3 regions of the Kitasatospora sp. NPDC002543 genome follow, and region 3 is predicted to be linked to each of the others. Evidence: riboswitches for the same ligand, from Rfam matches in the RefSeq annotation. Region 3 holds a riboswitch; each other region holds the start of a gene.
What was found. Region 3 has a riboswitch for cyclic di-AMP ahead of ACWD4P_RS02160 (transglycosylase family protein). Riboswitches for the same ligand answer to the same signal wherever they lie in the genome.
Positions count from the first base shown of each region.

Region 1: linked by a shared signal. The riboswitch ahead of ACWD4P_RS10085 (M23 family metallopeptidase) and the one ahead of ACWD4P_RS02160 (transglycosylase family protein) in region 3 are both predicted to bind cyclic di-AMP.
Region 2: linked by a shared signal. The riboswitch ahead of ACWD4P_RS36160 (transglycosylase family protein) and the one ahead of ACWD4P_RS02160 (transglycosylase family protein) in region 3 are both predicted to bind cyclic di-AMP.

Region 1 is NZ_JBSFWR010000016.1:47,350-53,163, reverse strand. Features, by position in the region: gene ACWD4P_RS10095 (DUF2470 domain-containing protein) at 1-27, shown strand, start outside; gene ACWD4P_RS10090 (APC family permease) at 73-1,623, opposite strand; gene ACWD4P_RS10085 (M23 family metallopeptidase) at 1,971-2,945, opposite strand; cyclic di-AMP (ydaO/yuaA leader) riboswitch at 2,948-3,085, opposite strand; gene ACWD4P_RS10080 (MFS transporter) at 3,499-4,983, shown strand; gene purB (adenylosuccinate lyase) at 5,002-5,814, opposite strand, start outside.
Region 2 is NZ_JBSFWR010000157.1:679-6,492, forward strand. Features, by position in the region: gene ACWD4P_RS36145 (MazG family protein) at 1-706, shown strand, start outside; gene ACWD4P_RS36150 (SDR family NAD(P)-dependent oxidoreductase) at 722-1,144, opposite strand; gene ACWD4P_RS36155 (cytochrome P450 family protein) at 1,412-2,761, shown strand; cyclic di-AMP (ydaO/yuaA leader) riboswitch at 2,972-3,140, shown strand; gene ACWD4P_RS36160 (transglycosylase family protein) at 3,146-4,039, shown strand; gene eno (phosphopyruvate hydratase) at 4,356-5,642, shown strand; gene ACWD4P_RS36170 (FtsB family cell division protein) at 5,762-5,814, shown strand, end outside.
Region 3 is NZ_JBSFWR010000003.1:12,647-18,460, reverse strand. Features, by position in the region: gene ACWD4P_RS02170 (LacI family DNA-binding transcriptional regulator) at 1-88, shown strand, start outside; gene ACWD4P_RS02165 (hypothetical protein) at 220-420, opposite strand; gene ACWD4P_RS02160 (transglycosylase family protein) at 703-2,058, opposite strand; cyclic di-AMP (ydaO/yuaA leader) riboswitch at 2,045-2,215, opposite strand; gene ACWD4P_RS02155 (hypothetical protein) at 2,676-3,635, opposite strand; gene ACWD4P_RS02150 (DUF397 domain-containing protein) at 4,194-4,457, shown strand; gene ACWD4P_RS02145 (ATP-binding protein) at 4,826-5,401, opposite strand.

The DNA.
Region 1 (5,814 bases), on a different contig from region 3:
CACGGCCTGCCGGTCCGGCGCGGCTGATCCCCCCGCCACCCGCCGTCGCCGACCGCCCGCCACCGCCCGCCGTCACCGCTCGACCGCGTCCTCCAGCACCACCCGCCCGATCCGCGCGTACAGCTCCGGCCGCCACCGGCGCACCGCGAGCGCCAGCGCGATCCCGCCGGTGAACACCCCGATCACCAGGTACGGCGTCAGCCGGAACAGCAGCGTGTGCGCCGCCGCCCCGGCCGCGGCGTCCTTGTTGAGCACCAGCAGCACCACCACCCCGGCCATCGCCACCCCGCCCACCAGCGGCGCCGCCAGCGTCCGGAACCAGTGCGCCGTCTCCGGGTGCCGTCGGCGCACGTGGAAGTACCCGACCACGGCGAAGGAGCAGAGCGTCTGCACGACCAGGATCGCCATCGTCCCGAGCAGCGCCAGCAGCGTGTACAGGTGCGCGTACGGATCCATCCCGGCCGCCAGGAACCCCGCCACCAGCCCCACCGCGATCACCGACTGCACCACCGAGGCGACGTGCGGCGAGCCGTGCCGCGGATGGGTGCGGCCGAGCCCCGGGTGCAGCAGCCCCTCCCGCCCGATCGCGTACAGGTACCGGGCCGCGCACTGGTGGAAGGCCATCGCGCAGGCGAACGAGCCGGTGACGACCAGCCATTGGAACACCTTCACCGCCCAGGCCCCCAGGTGCGCGCCGAGCGGGTCGAAGAACAGGCTGTTGCCGTCCTTGCCCGGCACCGCGCCGCTCGCCACCGCGATCGCCCGTTCGACCCCGTTGCCGGACACGATCATCCAGGACACGAAGACGTAGAGCAGCCCGACCCCGATCACCGACACCAGCGTCGCCCGCGGCACCACCCGCTTCGGGTCGCGGGACTCCTCGCCGTACATCGCGGTGGACTCGAAACCCACCCAGGACCAGAACGCGAAGAACAGGCCGAGCCCGGCCGCCGCCGGCCCCGAACTCCCCACCCCCTTCAGCGCGTTCAGCGGGTTCACGGCGGCCACCGCGATCCCGTCCGGACCGCCGCCGGAGAACAGCACCGCGAACGACACCGCGCTCAGCACCCCGATCTCCAGCACCAGCGCGACCCCGAGCACCCTGGCCGTCAGGTGCAGGTCGAACCAGGCCATCACCCCGATCACCGCCGCCCCGAACAGCGCGTACCAGCCCCAGCCCAGCTCCACCCCCAGTTGGGAACGGACCAGCCCGCGCAGCGAGTACGCGAAGAAGCCGAGGGCCGAGGCCTCGGTGACGACGTACGCGAGCACCGCGAGCAGCCCGGCCGCCATCCCGACCACCCGGCCCAGTCCGTGCGAGACGTAGCCGTAGAACGCGCCGGCCGCGGTGATGTGACGGGCCATCGCCACGTAGCCGACCGAGAACACCGTCAGCACCACCGTCGCCACGATGTACGCGGCGGGCGCGCCGGCCCCGTTGCCCTGCCCGACGATGATCGGCAGGTTGCCGGTCATCGCGGTGATCGGGGCGGCGGTGGCGAGCGCCATGAACACCACCCCGACCAGGCCGACCGAGTCCGCCTTCAACCGGTCGACGCCGCCCGGGCCGAGCCGCTCCCGTCCGGCCGTCTCCCCCGCCACGCCCCCGCTCCGGACCGCCATCCGGCCTCCTCGCCTCACTGACCCGCCCCACCGCCGGACCGGCCGGGCGCTGACCGCCCGCCAGCATGGCGCCCCGCAGGAGCCCGGCGCTTCAGCCGATCACCCGGCAGTGCGCCGGAGTTGACGCTTCGTTCGACCGCTGGAACACCCCGGGCGGCCCCGGGAACGAAAGCGGCCGGCCCGGCCGCACGAGGAGGTCCTCGTGCGGCCGGGCCGGCCTGGGCGTGTCCCGCGCCCATGTCCGCCGTGCGGCGATCACCCGGTCGAGCGGTCACCCGACATGACCATCCCGGGCGATCGGTTCGCCCGCAGCAGCGGTGGTTCCTGGTACCCCGGAGCTCTCGGGGTCAGAGCGCGACGCCGTGCGCGCGCAGGTAGGCGACCGGGTTGATGTCCGAGCCGTACTCCGAGCCGTTGCGGATCTCGAAGTGCAGGTGCGGGCCGGTCACGTTGCCGGTGGCGCCGGAGAGGCCGATCTGCTGGCCGGCGGTGACGGTCTGACCGATCCTCACACCGATCGAGGAGAGGTGCGCGTACTCGGCGTAGTGGCCGTCGGCGAGCTTGATCTCGACCTCGTTGCCGTAGGCGCCGCCGTTGCCGGCCTTGACCACGACGCCGTTGGCGATCGCGCGCAGCGGGGTGCCGGTGGAGGCGACGAAGTCCTGGCCGGTGTGGTGGCCGGAGGCCCACATCGAGCCGGCCACGCCGTAGGCGGTGCCGAGCCTCGGGTTGGCCAGCGGGGCGACGAAGCCGGAGGTGGCGGCGGCGACCGGAGTGGCGGTCACGGCCTGGGCCGGCGTGGCGACCTGGAGCTGGGTCTGGAGCTGCGCGGACGGCTTGGCGGCCTCGGTCTGCACCTGGACCTGGGCCTGCGGCTTGGCGGCCTGGGTCGCCGGAGCCGCCGGAGCGGCGGGCTTCGCCGGCGTGGCGGGCTTCGCCGGAGCGGCCGGCTTGGCCGGAGCGCCGGCATGGCCCGGCAGCGCGAGCTGCTGGCCCGGGAAGATCAGGTTCGGGTCGGCGCCGACGACCGAGCGGTTCCGCTCGTACAGCGCGTGCCAGCCGCCCTCGACGTTCCGGGCGTCGGCGATCTTGGACAGGGTGTCGCCGCCGACGACGCGGTAGCTCTCCTGCGCGGCGGCCTGGGCCGGGGCGGGGGCCTGCGCGGCCGGCTTGGCGGCGGCGGCGGCCGCGGCCGGGGCGGTGTGGGCCTGGGCGCTCATCGCGGTCACGAGCGGGAGGGCGAAGGAGACACCGGTCACGGCGGTGGCGATGCCGATGCGGGCGGCGCGGGGCAGGGCGATACGACGAGCCTGTGCAGGCATGGAAGTTTCCTCTCCGACGCCTGCGAGGTGAGCTGTCGGGTTCGGGCTGGAGTTGCCCGGCCGCGTGTGCGGCTTCACCCCTAGCCGGTCCTGGACGCCCGCGCCCTGAGGCGCGAACTCCGGTCCGGCGACTTACCTGTGGGTCCCCCGCTCCTGCCGTACAGAGTTCGTTTCGAACCACCGGGCAGCGGCAGGACTCGGCGTTCCACCCGGCGGATCCGTCCGGACTGGCCGGGCGGTCGCTGAACTAAAACCCATCCGTTCGGGTGAAGCAATGTCGATCTTTGAAAACGCAACGATCCCCCCTGCCCCGGTGACCCTCCGCAGGCCCAGGCCCACGATACGTACACAATCCATTCACCCCGCGCCACTGATCCACGACCCTGCGCCGAGATCGCCGACACTGCGCAGCCGCCCGCTCACGCACCGCCCACCCCCAACACACCCACCGGTGACCCTTGTCACTCGCGCCCCGGCAGCGCAGGATTCGCCCGTGACCACCTCCGAGGCCGGCACCCTGCGCTTGGGCACCGCGCAGGGCCGCTGGGTACTGATGGCAACGGTGCTCGGCTCCAGCATGGCGATGCTCGACGGCACCGTGGTGAACGTCGCCCTGCCCCGGATCGGCGCCGACCTCGGCGCCTCCCTGGCGTCCCTGCAGTGGACGCTGAACTCCTATCTGCTCACCCTGGCGGGCCTGATCCTGCTCGGCGGCGCGCTCGGCGACCGGTACGGGCGGCGCAAGGTCTTCCTGATCGGTGTGGTCTGGTTCGCCGTCGCCTCCGCGGCCTGCGCCGCAGCGCCGAACATCCACGTGCTGATCGCCGCCCGCGCCGTGCAGGGCATCGGCGGGGCGCTGCTCACCCCCGGCTCGCTCGCCATGCTCCAGGCCGTCTTCCACCCCGACGACCGCTCGGCGGCGGTCGGCCTCTGGTCCGGCCTCGGCGGGGTGTCGGCCGCGGTCGGCCCCTTCCTCGGCGGCTGGCTGGTGGACGGCCCCGGCTGGCGCTGGATCTTCCTGCTGAACCTGCCGCTGGCCGCCGCCGTGATCGCCGTCACCACCCGGTCGGTGCCGGAGAGCCGGGACGAGGCCGCCTCCGGTCGCTTCGACGTGCTCGGCGCCGTGCTCGCCGCCCTCGCCCTCGGCGCGGTCACCTACGCGCTGACCGCGGCCGGCGAGGGCCTGTCCCCCGCCGTCTGGGTCAGCGGGGTGCTGGGGCTGGCGCTCGGCGCCGCCTTCGTGGCGGTCGAGCGCCGCGCCCCCGAACCGATGCTGCCGCTGGGGCTGTTCTCCTCCCGGCTGTTCACCGCGGTGAACCTGGTCACCCTGTGCGTGTACGCGGCGTTCAGCGGCGTCTTCTTCCTCCTGGTGGTGCAGCTCCAGATCGTGTCCGGCTTCTCGCCGCTGGTCTCGGGCTTCGCCCTGGTGCCGATCACCGTGCTGATGCTGACGCTGTCCGCGCGCGCCGGACGCCTCGGCAAGCGGATCGGCCCGCGTGTCCCGCTGACCGTCGGCCCGCTGCTGTGCGCCGCCGGGGTGCTGCTGATGCTGCGCATCGGCCCCGACTCCTCGTACTGGGTGGACGTGCTGCCCGCCGTCGCGGTGATGGGCTGCGGGATGACACTGCTGGTCGCGCCGCTGACGGCGACGGTGCTGGCCGCCGTCGAGGTCCGGCACGCGGGCATCGCCAGCGGGGTCAACAACGCCGCCGCCCGCGCGGCCGGCCTGCTCGCGGTGGCCGCCCTGCCGGCGCTGGCCGGGCTGAGCGGCGACGCCTACCGGGTGCCCTCCTCGGTCGACTCGGCCTTCCACACCGCGATGCTGATCTGCGCCGGTCTGCTGGCGGCCGGCGGGCTGATCGCCGCCGCGACCGTACGGGGCAACGTCCTGGCCCCCGAGGCGGCGCAGCCGGTGGCCGAGCCGAACTGCGACTGGCCGTGCGGCCCCACCGCTCCGCCGCTGGACCCGGGCCACGTCCCCACGACGCGCGAGGGACCCGCCACCGGTCCGGCGGCAGGGCCCTCGGCTCAGGCCTGACGAGGGCCTGACGACACGTCAGAGAATGTCGGCCGGCGCGTACTTGGCGGCGTCCGGGTAGGCGGCCGCGACGGCCTCCACCTGGCGGACGACCTCCGCGACCTGGGCACCGGCCGCGCCGGTGAAGGACAGCTTGTCGGCCAGCAGCGCGTCCAGCCCGGCCCGGTCCAGCGGGATCCGCTCGTCGGCGGCCAGCCGGTCCAGCAGCTCGTTCTCGCGGGCGCCCGCGCGCATCGCCAGCGCGGAGGCGACGGCGTGCTCCTTGATGACCTCGTGCCCGGTCTCCCGGCCGACGCCCGCGCGCACCGCGCCCATCAGCACCTTGGTGGTGGCGAGGAACGGCAGGTAGCGGTCCAGCTCGGCCTCGATCACGGCGGGGAAGGCGCCGAACTCGTCGAGGACGGTCAGGAAGGTCTCCAGCAGGCCGTCGAAGGCGAAGAACGCGTCCGGCAGCGCGACCCGGCGCACCACCGAGCAGGAGACGTCGCCCTCGTTCCACTGGTCGCCGGCCAGCTCGCCGGTCATCGAGGCGTAGCCGCGCAGGATGACGGCCAGGCCGTTGACGCGCTCGCAGGAGCGGGTGTTCATCTTGTGGGGCATCGCGGAGGAGCCGACCTGGCCCTCCTTGAATCCCTCGGTGACCAGCTCGTGGCCGGCCATCAGCCGGATGGTCTTGGCCAGGCTGGACGGCGCGGCGGCCAGCTGGACGAGGGCGGTGAGCACCTCGAAGTCCAGCGAGCGCGGGTAGACCTGGCCGACGCTGGTCAGCACGTGGTCGAAGCCGAGGTGCCCGGCGACCCGGCGCTCCAGCTCGGCGAGCTTCTCGGTGTC
Region 2 (5,814 bases), on a different contig from region 3:
GCCCGGTTCGTACGACCTGCCGGGGTCGCGGCTGCTGGACCTGGTGACGGTGATGGACCGGCTGCGCTCCCCGGGCGGTTGCCCGTGGGACGCGGAGCAGACGCACGAGAGCCTGGTGAAGTACCTGGTCGAGGAGGCCTACGAGCTGGTCGAGGCGATCGAGGAGGGGGACCGGGACTCGCTGCGCGAGGAGCTGGGCGACGTCCTGCTGCAGGTGTTCTTCCACTCCCGGATCGCCGAGGAGCACCCGGGCGAGCCGTTCGGCATCGACGACGTGGCCGGGGACATCGTCGAGAAGCTGGTGTACCGGCACCCGCACGTCTTCGGGGACGTCGAGGCCGGGGGCGCCGCCGAGGTGGAGGCGAACTGGGAGCAGCTGAAGGCGGCGGAGAAGGCGGACCGCGAGTCGGTGCTGGACGGTGTGCCGGCCGGGCTGCCCGCGCTGGCGTACGCGGCGAAGCTGGTGTCCCGGGTCCGCCGGTCCGGTTTCGCCGGGGTGCCGGACGGGTCGTACGAGCTGCCGGCCGAGCTGACCGCCGACTCGGCGGGCCGGCTGCTGCTCGCGGTGGCGCAGCGCGCGCACGACGCCGGGGTGGACGTGGACGCGGCGCTGCGGTCGGCCGCGCGCGGCTACCGGGACGCGGTGCGCGCGGCCGAAGGGCTCGAGCCGGACGGAGCGGCGGACGGGGAACCGGACGGCCGGTAGCCGGCCGGCCGGCGGTCAGGCCGCCGTGGCGGCGTGTTCCGGGCGCCGCTGCGGCGGGACGAGTTCGCCGATGGCCTCGCCGACGAGGACGACGAGTTCGGCGAGCCGCTCCAGGTCGAGGTGGTCGGGCAGGTCGGTCAGCGAGATGATCCGCTCGCCGGCCGGGCCGGCCACGGCGAACAGGTCGATCGGACCGAGGTGCTTCTCGGCGGTGTCCACGAGGGCGGCGACGTCGCTGGGGCGGCGGATGTCGCCGCAGACGCCGACGACGGGGCAGCCCGGCCGGTCGAGTTCGGCGGCGAGGTCCTCGGCGACGCCGACGTACTGGTCGGCGATCAGCATTCCGGCGGCGTCCGCCGCGGCGAACCGGCGGGCGAGGCCCGCGCCCGACCCGCCGTCGAGGACCGCGATGACGACGACTGACCCGCTGACCCGCATGGCCTGCTCCTCCCTGTGGACGACACCGCACCGGCGCCCACGCGTACTGCGGAGGATCGTAGGCACGTCCTGACCCTCCGCAACAGGGATTACCCCTCAGGTGACCAGGCTCACGCCCGTCCTGCGGCCAAGAGTCGGCCAAGAGCCGCCCACGACCGGCCCACGGCGTGTACACGCCCGGGCGAGGGAGGCCGCGGCGGAGGTGTCGGGGGCCGGGCGGGCCCGCCGGAGCGGGGGCGGGCCCGGTGCACCGGATACGGTCGGTCCATGCCAGCTCAGCCCGACCCCGCCCGGCCCGCCGCCTCGTCGTCCGACGCCCCCGCCCCACAGCTGTTCACCTGGGAGTTCGCCGCCGACCCGTACCCCGCCTACGCCTGGTTGCGCGAGCACGCCCCGGTGCACCGCACCACCCTGCCGAGCGGGGTGGAGGCCTGGCTGGTGACCAGGTACGCGGACGCCCGGCAGGCGCTGGCGGACGGCCGGTTGTCGAAGAACCCGGCGCACCACAGCGAGCAGGCGCACCGCACCGGCCGGGTGGGCATCCCGGGGGAGCGGCAGGCGGACCTGATGACCCACCTGCTGAACATCGACCCGCCGGACCACACCCGGCTGCGCCGGCTGGTGTCCAAGGCGTTCACCCCGCGCCGGGTGGCCGAGTTCGAGCCGCGGGTGCAGCAGCTCACCGACCGGCTGATCGACGGCTTCGCGCAGCGCGGTTCGGCTGACCTGATCCACGAGTTCGCCTTCCCGCTCCCCATCTACGCGATCTGCGACATGCTCGGGGTGCCGGCCGAGGACCAGGACGACTTCCGCGACTGGGCCGGGATGATGATCCGTCACGGCGGGGGGCAGCGCGGCGGCGTGGGCCGGGCGGTGAAGCGGATGCGGGCGTACCTGCTGGAGCTGATCCACCGCAAGCGCGCGGACCTCGGGGACGACCTGATCTCGGGCCTGATCCGGGCCAGTGACCACGGGGAGCACCTGACCGAGAACGAGGCCGCGGCGATGGCCTTCATCCTCCTGTTCGCGGGTTTCGAGACCACCGTGAACCTGATCGGCAACGGCACGTACGCGCTGCTGCGCAACCCGGAGCAGCGCCGGCTGCTGCAGGAGTCGGTGGCACGCGGGGAGAGCGCGCTGCTGGAGACCGGGATCGAGGAACTCCTGCGCTACGACGGGCCGGTGGAGCTGGCGACCTGGCGGTTCGCGACCAGTCCGCTGACCATCGGCGGGGTGGACATCCCGGTCGGCGACCCGGTGCTGGTGGTGCTGGCCGCGGCGGACCGCGACCCGGCCCGGTTCGCGGCGGAGAACACCCTGGACCTGGCCCGGGCGGACAATCCCCACCTGGGGTTCGGGCACGGCATCCACTACTGCATCGGCGCCCCGCTCGCCCGGCTGGAGGGGCGGGCCGCGCTGGCCACGCTGCTCTCCCGGCTGCCGGACCTGCGGCTCGCGGAGAGCCCGGAGAACCTGCGCTGGCGGGGCGGCCTGATCATGCGTGGGCTGCGCGAACTGCCGGTGGAATTCAGCCCGGAGAGCCGCTCCCCGCACGCCCCTCCGACCGGTTCTCCGGCCACGTCTCCGCAGGCCCCTTCGGAGGCCTCGAAGGGCTGACCGGACGTCGCCGATCGCCTGTCGGGTGCGGTGTGAACACCCATCAATCCGGACATAACGCCGCTGTTGGTAGGCGATCGGACACGGGCCGTAATTCTCGTGTGATATCGACGATATGAGCTTGTGATTGATCTGAAGATCTGTCTACTCTCCCTGGAGTTCGCAGCTGCGGACCCCGTACGCGGAACGCCGAATCCTGCCCGCCGCGCCACGGGAAACCGACCAGAACCCTGGGCAGGGGCGGGGGAACCAGGTTTGTTGCCGTCTCCCCACGGCTTGGGGTGAAGCCGCCCGAGCGGAGTCGTCTCCGCGCACGGCGGCCGGGCCACCTCCCGGTCCGAACCCGACAGCTCACCTCGCAGGCGTGCGGAGAGGGACCTCTTCATGCTGTTCGTTGGAACTGGCCGCCACCGTCGTCGCACCCAGGCCGAGAAGGCCATCGCCGTCGCCGGTGTGGCCGGCGTCGGACTCGCGATGCCGCTCCTCACCGCCACCGGCGCCTCCGCCGCCCCGGCCTCCACCTGGGACGCCGTCGCCCAGTGCGAGAGCGGCGGCAACTGGAGCATCAACACCGGCAACGGCTTCTACGGCGGCCTCCAGTTCACGTCCAGCACCTGGAAGGCGTACGGCGGCGCCGCCTACGCGCCGCAGGCCAACCAGGCCAGCAAGGCCCAGCAGATCTCGGTCGCCGAGAAGGTGCTGGCCTCGCAGGGCCCGGGTGCCTGGCCGGTCTGCTCGCAGAAGGCCGGTCTGACCAAGGGCGGTGCCCCGGCCGCGGTTGACACCTCCTCGGACAGCAAGCCGCAGTCCGCTCCCAAGCAGCAGGCCCCGAAGCCCGCCGCCAAGCCGACCGAGAAGCCGGTCGCCCAGAAGCCCGCCGCCCAGAAGCCGGCGCAGAAGCCCGCCGCGCAGCCGGTCCAGCAGGCCGCCCCGCAGCAGCAGGCCCAGCCGCAGGCCCCGGGCTTCTCCGGCAAGGCCGGCTGGGACGCCGACGCCAAGGTGTACTGGTACCAGAGCAACGGCGCCTGGTACTGGACCAGCCACCAGAGCGTCTACCAGCAGTACGCCGGCCAGGCCGCCGCTCAGCCGCAGTACGCCCCGCAGGCCCCGCAGGCCGCCGGCCACGACTACACCGTCCGCGCCGGTGACACCCTGTCGACCATCGCCACCGCCCAGGGCGTCTCCGGTGGCTGGCACGCGCTGTACGAGCAGAACCACTCCACCGTCGGCGGCGACCCGAACCTGATCATGCCGGGTCAGGTGCTGCACGTCGGCTGAGCCCTCGTGCCGCCGAGCCGCTGAGCCCTCGTGTCTTCAAGCGGCCGGACCGCCTCCGCCGGCACCGCTCCGCCCCGACGTCCGAAGGGGACCGGCCCTACCGGTCCCCTTCGTCCGCATTCGCCCTTCCCGGTGGGACAAGCTGGGACAAGCAGGTGAACTACCGGTGGGTAGCGGGGCCACACGCTGAGACGGCACCGAGGCGGAGGTGGCCCCGGGAGCCCGGGCGGTTAGGCTCTGGTCGTAACGACTCCGCAATCGTCCTGCTGACAGCACCACCGTCAGACCGGACCCTGCTTCCGCAAGGAGATGCCTCGTGCCGTCCATCGATGTCGTCGTAGCCCGTGAGATCCTCGACTCGCGCGGCAACCCCACGGTCGAGGTCGAGGTCGGCCTCGACGACGGCAGCACGGGTCGTGCCGCTGTCCCGTCGGGTGCCTCCACCGGCGCCTTCGAGGCGCTGGAGCTGCGTGACGGTGACAAGAACCGCTACTTCGGCAAGGGCGTCGAGAAGGCCGTCCTGGCCGTCATCGAGCAGATCGGCCCGGAGCTGGTCGGCTACGACGCCACCGAGCAGCGGCTGATCGACCAGGCCATGCTGGACCTGGACGCCACCCCGGACAAGTCCTCGCTCGGCGCCAACGCCATCCTGGGCGTCTCGCTGGCCGTCGCGCACGCCGCCTCCGAGGCCAGCGACCTGCCGCTGTTCCGCTACCTGGGCGGCCCGAACGCGCACGTCCTGCCCGTCCCGATGATGAACATCCTCAACGGCGGGTCGCACGCGGACTCCAACGTCGACATCCAGGAGTTCATGATCGCCCCGATCGGCGCGGAGTCCTTCTCCGAGGCCGTCCGCTGGGGCGTCGAGGTCTACCACACGCTCAAGGGCGTGCTGAAGGAGCGCGGCCTGTCCACCGGTCTGGGCGACGAGGGCGGCTTCGCCCCGAACCTGGACTCCAACCGCGAGGCCCTGGACCTCATCGTCGAGGCCATCCAGAAGGCCGGCTACGTGCCCGGCCGTGACGTCGCGCTGGCCCTGGACGTCGCCTCCTCCGAGTTCTACGAGGACGGCGCCTACCAGTTCGAGGGCAAGGAGCTCACCTCCGCCGAGCTCATCGAGTACTACGCCGAGCTGGTCGCCGCCTACCCGCTGGTCTCCATCGAGGACCCGCTGGACGAGTCGGACTGGGACGGCTGGAAGGCCATGACCGACAAGCTGGGCGACAAGGTCCAGCTGGTCGGCGACGACCTGTTCGTCACCAACCCGGCCCGCCTGGCCCGCGGCATCGAGACCGGCACCGCCAACGCGCTGCTGGTCAAGGTGAACCAGATCGGTTCGCTGACCGAGACCCTGGACGCCGTCGAGCTGGCCCAGCGCAACGGCTACCGCTGCATGATGTCGCACCGCTCCGGCGAGACCGAGGACGTCACCATCGCCGACCTGGCCGTCGCCACCAACTGCGGCCAGATCAAGACCGGTGCCCCGGCCCGTTCCGAGCGCGTCGCCAAGTACAACCAGCTGCTGCGCATCGAGGAGATCCTCGACGACGCCGCCGAGTACGCCGGCCGCGGCGCCTTCCCGCGCTTCCGCGCCGCCGAGTGATCAGCGCGCCGAGCACGAGGGCCGGGCGCTCCTGCTAGCGCACGCCTGACCGGTGCCCCGCCGTCCACCCCGTAGGGTGGACGGCGGGGCACCGTCGCGACCAGGAGGGGATACGGGAGATGGCTGGCTGGAGGATCCCGGGCTTGGCGGCCCGGCCCCGGTTCACGAGCCG
Region 3 (5,814 bases):
GGTCGGCGGGAACGCCGCCCAGCGCGGCGAGTTCATGTTCCAGCCGGAGCTGGTGATGCGCGGATCCACCGGGGCCGGCGCGCGCTGAGCCCCGGCTGCCACGGCCGAACGACGGGCCCCGGAGGGCGATCGCTCTCCGGGGCCCGTCGGCGTGCGCGGGGTCGGCCGTCGTGGTGCGCGCGACGGCCTTCGGGGCCGGCGGGGGCTTCCGTCGGGCGGTCAGCCCTCCTGGGTGGTCGGGCGGTCGACGGTCAGTCGGTGTCCGTCGGCCGCCTCGCCGGTGCGGGTCTCGGTGCGACGGCCGCGCGCCAGGTAGTCGCGCAGGACCAGTTCGACGGCGTCCTGGGGGCTCTTGGTGCCGGAGAGCATCATCGCGTCGATCGCGAGGTTCGCGTCGAGCGTGACGGTGACCTGGGCCATGTGACTCCTCCTCGGGTGCAGAGCAGCAGCATGCCCGCTGGGGCGGGGATCCACCACGGGACAGGGCGGAACCGCCGGAGGAGAGCCCGGAACCGTCGGCGGGAACGCCGGAACCCCCGGGGAGAGCGACCAGACTCTCCCCGGGGGTGGCGGATGGTCAGCGTGGGGATGACGGCCGACGGCCGACGGCTGACAGCTGACAGATGATGAAATCTGTCAGCTGTTATCCGTCAGCCGTCATTCGTCATTCGTCGTCCGAACGCCGTCGTCCGTGCGCCGTCCTCAGACCCGGCCGGCGAAGTCCGGGGCCCAGTTGGCGATGCTCTGCTCGCGGACGCCCGAGCTCGGGTTGGCGGCCTCGACGTACTTGCCGTTGCCGACGTAGATCGCGACGTGGTAGACGCCGGAGTCCTTGCCGTTGTTGGACCAGAACAGCAGGTCGCCCGGCTGGAGGCTGTCCAGCGAGACGTGGGTGCTGGCCGCGGCCTGGTCGGCGGCGACGCGCGGGACGGAGATGCCCGCGGCGCGCAGCGCGGCCTGGGTCAGGCCGGAGCAGTCCCAGCCGCCGTTGCCGGTGCCGCCGTAGACGTACGCCTGACCGACCTTCGACTCGGCGAAGGAGACCGCGGCGGCCATGCTGCCGGTGGCAGCCGGAGCCTGGGTCTGGGTCTGGGTCTGCGGAGCGGGCTTGGCGGCCGGCTTGGCGGCCGGGGCCTGGGCCTGCGCGGTCGGCTGGGCGTTCACGGCACCGCCGTTCGCGGACTGACCGGACTTCTGCGAGCGGTCGAACCAGGTGAAGTCCGAGCCGGACTTGCCGGTGGAGGACGGGGCGGCCTGGGCCTGGCCGTTGCCGCCGAAGGACAGCTGCTGGCCCGGGTAGATGGTGTCCGGGCCCTCGGTCAGGGTGCCGCGGTTGAGCTCGTAGAGCCGCTGCCAGCCGCCCTGCACCTGGTGCTGGTCGGCGATGGCGGACAGCCAGTCGCCCTGGACCACGGTGTAGTCGGCGCCCTGGGCCTGCTGCGGGCCCTTCTTGACCCAGTCGCTCCGGTTGCCCGTGGCGGCGTTGCCCGTGGCGGCCTGCGCGCCGTCCTGGGCGGGCGCGGCGGGCTTCGCGGCGGGGGCCTGGGGCTGCGCCGGCTTGGCGGCGGGCTTCGCCGCCGGAGCCGCCGGGGCGGCCGGCTTGGCGCTCTGCGCGGGCTTGGTGGCGGTCGAGCCCGCCGAGGTGTCGACGGAGGCGGCGGCGCCTCCCTTGGTGAGGCCGGCCTGGACCGAGCACACCGGCCAGGCGCCGGGGCCCTGCGAGGCGAGGACCTTCTCGGCGACGGAGATCTGCTGGTCCTTGGTGGCCAGGTCGGCGCGCGCCGCGAAGGCGGTGCCGCCGAAGGCGGACCAGGTGCTGGAGGTGAACTGGAGCCCGCCGTAGAAGCCGTTGCCGGTGTTGATGGCCCAGTTGCCGCCGCTCTCGCACTGGGCGACCTTGTCCCAGGTGGCGACGGAGGCGGCCGAGGCGGTGCCCGACGTGAGGCAGGGGACGGTGAGGCCGACGCCCGCGACGCCGAGGGCGGCGATCACGCGGCGGGTGCGGCTGGACAGGCGAGTGCCGTTGGTGGGCAGCATGAAGACGCGGTCCTCTCCCACGCCTGCGAGGTGAGCTGTCGGATTCGGGCTGGAGTTGCCCGGCCGCGCTGTGGGCGCGGCTTCACCCCTAGCCCTGGACCGTTCCGAAGACCGGTCCGGGGCGACTTACCTGTGGGTCCCCCGCTCCTGCCGTGGTGCGTTTTCGCGTTTCCAGGACATCCGACGGCAGGACTCGGCGTTGCGGATGAACCGGGTTCGTGTGGTCACGAACGGGGAGCACGTTAATCAGACTCAAGTTCAAACTGCAAACCACTGTGATGTGCATCACGGTTTAGTGGGAACTGCCAAAATCGCCGTCCATCAAGATCGAAAATGATCGTTTTCAAGCAATGTCATTGCGGAAGTCAACAACTGGCTGTGCCTCAGGAGCGGCGTGACGATGTGTCGAATCGTGGAGTCGCGCACGCCGGGAGGTGGGGGAGCGGTCGCGATCCGCGCGCTCGGATCCGCGCTCCCTTTTTCCTTTCAAATGGCTCCAGAAAGGCCAGAACGGACATTTCGCTTCGACGGCTCCGCGACTTCCGCACTTGACGGGACGTGCGGGAGGGCAAGCCGAAGGGCCCGGAACGGAAGCCGTTCCGGGCCCTTCGGTGCGCGCGGGCGGCGCGCGGTGTCGACTACTGCCCGAGGGGGCCCTCGGCGGCCGCGTGGGCGCCGCGAGCGCCCTCCGGGGCCCCCTCGGCCCCGGAGGCGGCCGCTGCCTCCGCCTCGGCCCGCGCCAGGTCCTCCGGGGACGGCGCGGGCAGGGCGGCCAGGTAGGTGGAGGCGATCAGCTGGCCGACCGACGGGTACGCGCCCAGCGGCGCGGCCGACGGGCAGCCGGTCTCCTCGGCCGCGGTGGCGAGCAGCTCGGAGTCCGCCTCCGGACCGATCACCAGCGGGGCCAGCGCCGGGCGCTGCGAGCCGGTCTCCTTGAGGTGGTTGACGGCCGCGGCCACCGAGCCGGGCACGTCGAGCGCGGCGGCGACGACCGGTACGGCCAGCCGCGCGGCCAGCAGCACGCCGGTGATGCCGGCCGCGGCGGCCGCGTCCTCGCCGCCGACGGTGGTCAGCACCACGCCGTCCGCGGCGGTCGCGATGGCGAACAGCCGGGCGCGGTCGGCCCGGGCCAGCCCGGCCTCGGACAGGCGGACGTGCACGGCCTCGGCCAGCAGCGGGTGCGGGCCCAGCGGGTCGGTGACGGGCGCGCCGTACTCGGCGGCGAGCGCGTGAAGCTCGGTCAGGAAGGTGTGCGGACCGGGCACCAGCGGCACCAGGACGGGCGTCGGAAGCCCCGCCTCGGCGGCCATGGCCAGCAGCTCGGCGACGGTGCGGTCCTCGCCGTCCACGCCCTCGGGGCCGTTGCCGGGGAGGTAGCCGACCGCGGTCCGGACGCCGTTCTGCTCGGTGCGGACGATCGAGAGCAACTCCTCGACGACCGAGCGGGACTCGGGCCCGGCGGTCGCGGGCACGGCGAGCACCAGGGCCGGGGCGCCGGCCGGGATCTCGGGGCGCTCGGGACGACGGTGGCGCCCCCGCGCACGGGAGCCTGGAGTGCGGACGGGCAGTGGCGCGCCCGGGATGGCTGCGGTGCTCATGCCGGAGATCGTAGGACATCGGCCCGTCCGGCTTGCAGTCGGCTGCCGTACGGGTTTCGCGCGGTCATGGTGCGGAGCCGGTGCGTCTGCGGCACGGCTCCGGGCGCTTTGCCTACAATCCGGACATTCTTCGCCCAACCTCCGTGCGATCACCGGCGCTTGCCCGGACGTCGTCGGAGGGGGCGGGCGTTGCATCCGGGGCGCGTGAGATGTCTCACAGCATGAGGTCGGCCTGACGGAGGGTCACAGGCGTGCGACTCCCGGCATTCGAAGATCAACATTCAGCGGGGAGATGCTCACGGCCGGTTATCGCGGGCTCGACGATTCATCGGCTATGTCCGTTTACGTACCGTCAGGAGAAGGGCCCGTGAAGAGTTCGCGGCTGAGGGTAAAAGGCCTCGTGCACCTGCAATGTCCCGTGCTGATGCACGTGCACTGCGGCTATCATCGCGTCAAGTGAGGCGTTGTGCCGGACCGGTACGGGGCCGGTCCGTTCGTTTCGGCGGCGCCGGGGGCGCCGCGCAGGACGACAACTCCGGAGCTCTTCGGGAGATTTATATGCACGACTCGCAGGACAAGCACGGCTCGTACGAGACCTACAACGGGATGGCCGCCACCGACCTCCAGGGGGTGGTCTGGCAGAAGAGCCTGCACAGCAACTCCCAGGGCAACTGCGTCGAGTTCGCGGCCCTGCCGGGCGGCGACGTGGCGATGCGCAACTCGCGGTTCCCGGACGGTCCCGCGCTGATCTACACCCGGGCCGAGATCGCCGCCCTGCTGCTGGGGGCGAAGGACGGGGAGTTCGACCACCTGGCGGTCTGACCGACCGTCGTGCTCCACCATCGGGGGGCCGTCGTGGGTGCCGACACCACGACGGCCTTTGTCTTTGCCTCCTCCGGGTGCCGCTCCCCGGAGCCTCTCCTCGGATCCGCCGGCCGCCCGGCGGTCCGGAGCCGTCCGTGACGGCATCCGTGGCGAGGTCCGCGGCGACGTCCGCAGTGACATCCGTGACGAGGTCCGCGGCGACGTCCGAAGTGATGTCAGCGGCGACCTCCGCGCTGTCATGGCGACGGAAGGGCCCGGGGTGTGGTCCTCCCGGGGTTCCTCCCGGCCGGCCGCACGCCGGCCGGCGCGGAGCCCGCCCCGAGCGGCTCCCTCCGAACGGTCGGTCCTGGGACCGGGGCCCCGTCCTAGGCCGAGCGCCGATGCCGTCCGCCGGCGTCGAGGGGGCCGTCGAGCGGTGAGCGCCCGCTGAGCACGGGGTGTCCGTCCAGCGGGGAGCCGCCGACCGACTCGGCCTCGAACATCGCCCACACCACCTTGCCGCTGCCCAGCGGGTGCCAGCCCCAGGAGCGGCTGAACGACTCCACCAGGTGCAGTCCACGGCCGGATTCGGCGACGAAGTCGGCCTCCCGGGCGACCGGCCCGATGCTGCTCGGATCGCTCACCGCGCAGACCACCTGGGGTGCGCGGTGCACCAGGCTTATTCGGATCGGCAGCCGGCCGTCCGCGGTCGGCTGTGTGGGAAAGTCGTACTCGCCCTGGGCGCCGCCCGACGGGTCGGGCCGTGCGCCGATCGCATGCCGGAGCGCGTTGGTCACGAGTTCCGAGGCCACCAGCGCGACGTCGTCGAACAGCTCGGTCAGGCCCCAGCGCTGAAGCGTGGTCCGGGCGAAGTCACGCGCGGTTCTGACGGCTTCGAAGCGAGGAGCGAGCGTACAGGTGACCACATGGGGGTCAACCGCCAAAGCCGTACCGGTGCTCATGAAGAGCTCCTCCCATAAGGGGGCGGACACGGCTGGACCCGCCGGGGTCATGCCGGTCACCTCCGACTCGCTCGGCCGCTCGGCCGCCCCCTCGACCAGGCGCGCGCGCACTCGAACGCCCGATGACGCGGGGGATGCCGTCGGGTCGGTGCACGGAGTCGCGCGTGGGGTCGACGCGGAGCCCGCGGGATTGCCAGGGATGTGCAGGTGCACGTGCACCATGGTGGTGTGCGCTCACTGCAGATGCAAGAGTCGATTCACGTGCAGTCGCACTATTGGCATATGCAAGCGCCGGATGCACGTGCATCCTGGTGTGCGGAGCGCGGAACTGATAGGAACATCCGTCAGTATCGGCACCGTGAGCGCTCAACTGATGGCAGACTGTGCGCTGTTTGCCCTAGGTGGAGGTTTCG